Regions from separate parts of the Azoarcus sp. DN11 genome, predicted to be linked through region 2. Evidence: riboswitches for the same ligand, from Rfam matches in the RefSeq annotation. Region 2 holds a riboswitch; the other holds the start of a gene.
What was found. Region 2 has a riboswitch for S-adenosylhomocysteine ahead of ahcY (adenosylhomocysteinase). Riboswitches for the same ligand answer to the same signal wherever they lie in the genome.
Positions count from the first base shown of each region.

Region 1: it holds a riboswitch for S-adenosylhomocysteine, as region 2 does, so the genes downstream of both, metH (methionine synthase) here and ahcY (adenosylhomocysteinase) in region 2, are expected to answer to the same signal.

Region 1 is NZ_CP021731.1:4,563,342-4,566,744, reverse strand. It holds gene CDA09_RS21195 (hypothetical protein) at 1-161, shown strand, start outside; gene CDA09_RS21190 (alpha/beta fold hydrolase) at 225-1,061, shown strand; S-adenosyl-L-homocysteine riboswitch at 1,139-1,213, shown strand; gene metH (methionine synthase) at 1,288-3,403, shown strand, end outside.
Region 2 is NZ_CP021731.1:539,180-542,582, forward strand. It holds gene metF (methylenetetrahydrofolate reductase [NAD(P)H]) at 1-79, opposite strand, end outside; gene ahcY (adenosylhomocysteinase) at 92-1,504, opposite strand; S-adenosyl-L-homocysteine riboswitch at 1,580-1,644, opposite strand; gene CDA09_RS02385 (DUF2242 domain-containing protein) at 1,692-2,210, opposite strand; gene CDA09_RS02390 (cold-shock protein) at 2,554-2,760, shown strand; gene infA (translation initiation factor IF-1) at 2,899-3,159, shown strand; gene CDA09_RS02400 (cytochrome P460 family protein) at 3,260-3,403, shown strand, end outside.

The DNA.
Region 1 (3,403 bases), 930 kb from region 2:
ACACCTATTTCAACGTGCACTTCGTCGACGGCAAGGTCGCGCGCACGAGCCGCACCTACATCTTTAGCCCCAGCGCTCCGGTGATGGGCCTGCGAAGCGGTTTCCCGGCATTTCCGCACGTCCCGATGCACTCCATGGGCCTGCACATGATGACCCGCTGATCCGCGCCCGCCGCCTTCACGGCTTATACTGCGCTGCAGCACAGACTGCCAGCGGGTATTGCGATGATCCATTTTCGGGCCGGCGACGGCGAGCACATCCACGTGAAGATCGACGGCGAGGGGCCGCCGCTCGTGTTGCTGCACGGCTGGACCGCGAGCCACCGCGACTGGAATCCCTTCGTCGAGGCCTTCGCCGCGCGCCACCGCGTGTATCGCTGGGATGCGCGCGGGCACGGCGGCCACGCGCTGCATGCGCGCACGCCGGTGAGCGCGGCGCGCATGGCGCGCGACCTCGAGGAGATGCTCGAGCACTGTAAGCTGCGCGACGCGATCGTCATCGGCCATTCGATGGGGGCGCTGACGCTGTGGCAGTACATCCGCGACTTCGGCTGCGCCCGCCTGCGCAAGCTCGTCATCATCGACCAGTCGCCGCGCATCCTGACCGACGAAGACTGGACCTGGGGCATCTACGGCGACTTCGACGCGGCGCGCAACGCGGCCTTCGTCCGCGAACTGCAGCAGGACTTCGCCGAAGGCGTGCTGGGCCTCGTCGGCCGCAGCCTCAACGAGCGCGCGCGGCGCAAGTACCGGGAGAACGGCGAGGGCATGGAACTCGCGCGCCAGCGCCTGCGGGAGATGGCCCCGCAGCCGCTGATCGACTGCTGGTCCAGCCTCGCCGCGGCCGACTACCGCGACGTGCTGGAGCAGATCGATGTTCCCTCGCTGCTGGTCTACGGCGGCGCGAGCAACTTCTACCACACGCGCACCGCCCACTACGTGCGCGACAACATTCCCAACGCGCTGCTGCACATCTACGAGGACGTCGACCACGCGCCGCACCTGTGGCTGCGCGAGCGTTTCGTCAAGGACGTGCTCGATTTCATCGACAGCGGGGACTGACCCCGGCCCGGCCGAATCCGGCCCGCGGCTTTCGGCGCCACCTTGGCACCGGCGGGGAATTTCCCTAGAATCGCCGGATTGCCGAGGAGCGCTGCGACCCGTGGACCAAGTCCGGGCCAGGCTCGGCAACCGAACAACGGCGCTCGCAAACCACCAGCCGGGTTTGCCGCGCCGTTTTTCTTTGCAGCGTCTGCCCGGTGTCTGAACCGCACGACCGAGGTAGACCATGCAAGCCGACCGCAGCCAAGAACTCCGCGACCTTCTCGCCCGCCGCATCCTGATCCTCGACGGCGCGATGGGGACGATGATCCAGCAGCACAAGCTCAGCGAGTCGGACTACCGCGGCGAACGCTTCCGCGCGCACCCGAAGGACCTCAAGGGCAACAACGACCTGCTGGTGCTGACGCGCCCCGCGGTCGTCGCCGGCATCCACCGCGCCTACCTCGATGCCGGCGCGGACATCATCGAGACCAACACTTTCAACGGCACGCGCGTGTCGCAGGCCGAGTACGGGCTGGCGGACGTCGCCTACGAGATCAACGTCGCCGGCGCCCGCCTCGTGCGCGAGCTGTGCGACGCCTACACCGCGAAGAACCCCGAGAAACCGCGCTACTGCGCGGGCGTTCTCGGGCCGACTTCGCGCACGCTGTCGATCTCGCCCGACGTGAATGATCCGGGCTTTCGCAACATCAGCTTCGATGCGCTGGTCGACGACTACTACGACTCCGCGCGCGGCCTCCTCGAAGGCGGCGCGGACCTGCTGCTGATCGAGACGATCTTCGACACGCTCAACGCCAAGGCCGCGGTGTTCGCGGTCGAGAAGCTCTTCGACGAGCTCGATCGTCGCGTGCCGGTGATGATCTCCGGCACGATCACCGACGCCTCCGGCCGCACGCTCTCGGGCCAGACCGCGGAAGCCTTCTGGAACTCGCTCGCCCATGCACGACCGATCTCCTTCGGCCTCAACTGCGCGCTCGGCGCGAAGGAGCTGCGCCAGTACGTCGAGGAGCTGTCGCATGTCTGCGACACGCACGTCTCCGCGCACCCCAACGCCGGCTTGCCGAATCCGTTGTCGCCGACCGGCTACGACGAGACGCCCGAAGCGCTCGCGGGCGCGATCCGCGAATGGGCCGAAGCCGGCCTCGTGAACATCGTCGGCGGCTGCTGCGGGACGACGCCCGCGCACATCGCGGCGATCGCGCAGGCGGTGGCCGACGTCGCACCGCGCAAGGTCCCGGAAGTCGAGAAGAAGCTGCGCCTGTCCGGCCTCGAACCCTTCAACGTCGGCGCCGACAGCCTCTTCGTCAACGTGGGTGAGCGCACCAACGTCACCGGTTCGAAGGCTTTCGCGCGGATGATCCTCGAAGGCCGCTTCGACGACGCGCTCGCGGTCGCACGCCAGCAGGTCGACAACGGCGCCCAGGTCATCGACATCAACATGGACGAGGCGATGCTCGACTCGATGGCGGCGATGGAGCGCTTCCTCAAGCTCATCGCGTCCGAGCCGGACATCTCGCGCGTGCCCATCATGCTCGACTCGTCGAAGTGGAGCGTGATGGAGGCGGGCCTCAAGTGCATCCAGGGCAAGGGCGTCGTCAACTCGATCTCGATGAAGGAAGGCGAGGCCGAGTTCCTGCGCCAGGCGCGCCTGTGCCGCCGCTACGGCGCGGCGGTGATCGTGATGGCCTTCGACGAGAAGGGCCAGGCGGACACCTACCAGCGCAAGACCGAGATCTGCAAGCGCGCCTACGATCTGCTGACGGGATCGCCGGAGCAAGGCGGAGCCAATTTCCCGCCCGAAGACATCATCTTCGACCCCAACATCTTCGCGATCGCGACCGGCATCGAGGAGCACGACAACTACGCCGTCGACTTCATCAACGCCGTGGCGTGGATCAAGCACAACCTGCCGTTTGCGAAGACCTCGGGCGGCGTGTCGAACGTGTCCTTCAGCTTCCGCGGCAACGACCCGGTGCGCGAGGCGATCCACACCGTCTTCCTGTACCACGCCATCAAGGCGGGGATGGCGATGGGCATCGTCAACGCCGGGATGTTGGGCGTCTATGACGACCTCGAACCTGCGCTGCGCGGGAAAGTCGAGGACGTCGTGCTGAACCGCCACCCGGGCGCGGGCGAGGCTCTGGTCGAGTTCGCGCAGTCGGTGAAGGAAGGCAAGGCCAAGAATACCGGACCGGACCTCGCGTGGCGCGAGTGGTCGGTCGACGAGCGCCTGTCGCACGCGCTCGTGAAAGGCATCACCGACTTCGTCGTCGCCGACACCGAGGAAGTGCGCGCGAAGCTCGAAGCGGAGGGCAAGCCGCCGCTCGCCGTGATCGAAGGCC
Region 2 (3,403 bases):
CGCGCGTCGCCCGCAGCTTCTCCTCGCCGTCGGGCGTCTGCGGCGGAAAGAACTCGATCGAAAGTTCAGGCTTGTGCATGACGCACCCCGATCAGTAGCGGTAGTGGGCCGACTTGTACGGGCCCTGCTTTGACACGCCGATGTAGGCCGCCTGCGCATCGGTGAGTTCGGTGAGCTGCGCGTTGAGCTTCTTCAGCTGCAGGCGCGCGACCTTCTCGTCGAGGTGCTTGGGCAGCGTGTACACGCCCACCGGGTAGTCCGCGGTGCGCGTGTACAGTTCGATCTGCGCGATTGTCTGGTTCGCGAACGACGAGCTCATCACGTAGCTCGGGTGGCCGGTCGCGCAGCCGAGGTTCACGAGGCGGCCCTTGGCGAGCAGGATGATGCGTTTCCCGTCCGGGAAGATCACGTGGTCGACCTGCGGCTTGATCTCTTCCCACTCGTACTTCTCGATCGACGCGACGTCGATCTCGTTGTCGAAGTGGCCGATGTTGCACACGATCGCCTGGTCCTTCATCCGCGCCATGTGGTCGTGCGTGATGACGTGGTAGTTGCCGGTGCAGGTGACGAAGATGTCGGCATGTTCGGCGGCGTAGTCCATCGTCACCACGCGGTAGCCTTCCATCGCCGCCTGCAGCGCGCAGATCGGGTCGATCTCGGTGACCCACACCTGCGCCGAGAGCGCGCGCAGCGCCTGCGCCGAACCCTTGCCGACGTCGCCGTAGCCCGCGACCAGCGCAACCTTGCCGGCGACCATCACGTCGGTCGCGCGCTTGATGCCGTCGACGAGCGACTCGCGGCAGCCGTACAGGTTGTCGAACTTGGACTTGGTGACCGAGTCATTGACGTTGATCGCCGGGAACTTCAACTCGCCGCGCTCGTGCATCTGGTACAGGCGATGCACGCCGGTCGTGGTCTCCTCGGTGACGCCCTTCACCTGCGCGAGGCGGGTCGAGTACCAGCGCGGATCCTGCGCGAGCTTGGCGCGGATCGCGGCGAAGAGGATGGTTTCTTCCTCGGAGCCCGGCTTCGCCAGCACGGAAAGATCCTGCTCGGCGCGTGCCCCGAGGTGCAGCAGCAGCGTCGCGTCGCCGCCGTCGTCGAGGATCATGTTGGAGTAGACGCCATCCTTCCATTCGAAGATGCGGTGCGTGTAGTCCCAGTAGTCGGCGAGCGTTTCGCCCTTCACCGCGAAGACGGGAATGCCTTCGGCCGCGATCGCGGCCGCGGCGTGGTCCTGCGTCGAGAAGATGTTGCACGAGGCCCAGCGCACCTCGGCACCGAGCGCGGTCAGCGTCTCGATCAGCACCGCGGTCTGGATCGTCATGTGCAGCGAGCCGGTGATGCGCGCGCCCTTGAGCGGCTGGGCGGCGGCGAATTCCTCGCGGATCGCCATCAGACCGGGCATCTCGGTTTCCGCGATGCGGATTTCCTTGCGGCCCCAGTCGGCGAGCTTGAGGTCGGCGACGACGTAATCGGTGAAGGTTTCAGCCACAGTGTTCATGTGAACTCCTTGAACGTGTGGCCGGGAAGGGGTGCTGCGGGTGGGCTCACCTCGTCACCCCGTGCCCGGCACGGGTTAAGGTGAGCGCAGTTCCGGATAGCCGAGCCTGGGACGGGAGTCTCGCAGCGCTCCTCGGCGAGGGCGGATTATAGCGTAGGTGCTGCCGGATGCCGCAAGGCGCCGCCGATCAGCTGCCCTGCAGCGAATCGATCAGGCTGAAGAGCCGCTTGTAGAAGTCCGGATCCGAGATCGTTTCCTCGCCGACCTTGATCAGCGCTTCCTTGTCGGCGGTCCACGGCAGCGAAATGGATCCGATGCCCGCGACGCCGACGCCGGCGCTGGTTGCCGAGGATTTCAGCTCGTAGCGCGTCTGCAGCGCGTTCGCGTAGATCGCGGTGCCGACGTTGCTGGGCAGGCACACCAGCGTGATGTTGAGCGTCATGCCGTAGTTGGCTTTCGGCAGGAAGAATTTTTCGCCCTTGATGCGCGTGGTCTTCACCGCATCGACCTGATAGCCCTGGCTCAGCAGCGCACGCTTGGCCACTTCGCAGGCGGCGTCCGGGTCGCGGGTGCTCCAGGTGACGAAGGGCGATTCGGCCGAGAAGCTCTCGCCCCGGTAGGCGGCAGGAGGGGGGGAGGAGGCGCAGCCGGCGAGCAGCAGTCCCGAAAGCAGCAGGACAGGGAAGCGACGCGCGGAATGAAGCATGAGGTCGATCCGGAATGGGGTTGCGAAAACGGATATTAGAGCATCCCGCGGGCTCGCGGTTCGGCGTTGCGGGCTTCTCGCGCCCCTCGGCGTCAGGCGCTGCTAGCCGTGTACAGGACGGGCGCGCGCGGTGCCCGGCGTGCCGTGAAAAGTGTAAAAATTCATATTTTGTTTGCAAGACGAGGCAATGCGGTCCATAGTGCCCCCAGCGATCTTCAAGTAGCACAGTTGTTTGCTGGTCCGGTTTCTGCTGTTTCTGCGGTACTCCCTCCTCTGCATCCTGCCGTCTTGATCCTCGCCCGCGCCTTAGGGCAAATCTTTTATTTTTCAGGATATTCAAGACATGGCAGCAGGTACCGTGAAGTGGTTCAACGACGCCAAGGGCTTCGGCTTCATCACCCCGGAAAACGGCGGTGACGATCTCTTCGCCCATTTTTCCGCGATTCAGGGCTCTGGCTTCAAGACCCTGGCCGAAGGTCAGCGCGTCACTTTCGACGTCACGACCGGCCCGAAGGGCCAGCAGGCGTCGAACATCCGCGTGGCCGACTAAGTTCGCGCCGGCGCGGCGGGCATGCCGCGCCCCCGGTCCCGACGGGACCGGGAATCCGGAGTCCGTTCCGGAACGCATTCGCAAAGGCCTGGCACAAGCCCGGCCTTTTCTTTTTTCCGACTCCCAAGGAGAACTATCATCGCCAAGGAAGAACTGATCGAAATGGGTGGAGTGGTGACCGAGGTCCTGCCCGATGCCCGATTCCGTGTGACCCTCGACAACGGTCACGACCTCGTGGCGTATTCCGCAGGCAAGATGCGCAAACACCACATCCGCATTCTGTGCGGCGACAAGGTTTCGCTGGAACTGTCGCCCTATGACCTGAGCAAGGGGCGCATCACGTTTCGCCACATCGAAGGTCGTGGCCCGGTGAGCCCGCAGGCGCGGCGCCGCCGCTGAAACTTTTTCCCTGCCGGGAACAATTCGCGCTCGTCGGCTGTTTGAGTTGAGTGTGCGCCGCACCTGCGGGCACGCTTTTCCCCGACGACGAGGATTTTCCATGAGCAAACGATTCCCCGCGCTGGTTGGCGCGCTGTTTTGCGCCGCGACATCGGCTTTTGCCGTTGAGCCGGCCCCCAATGGCATCACGCTCCCCGAAGGCTATCGCCAGTGGCAGGTGCTGGCGGTGCATCAGCGCTCGGAC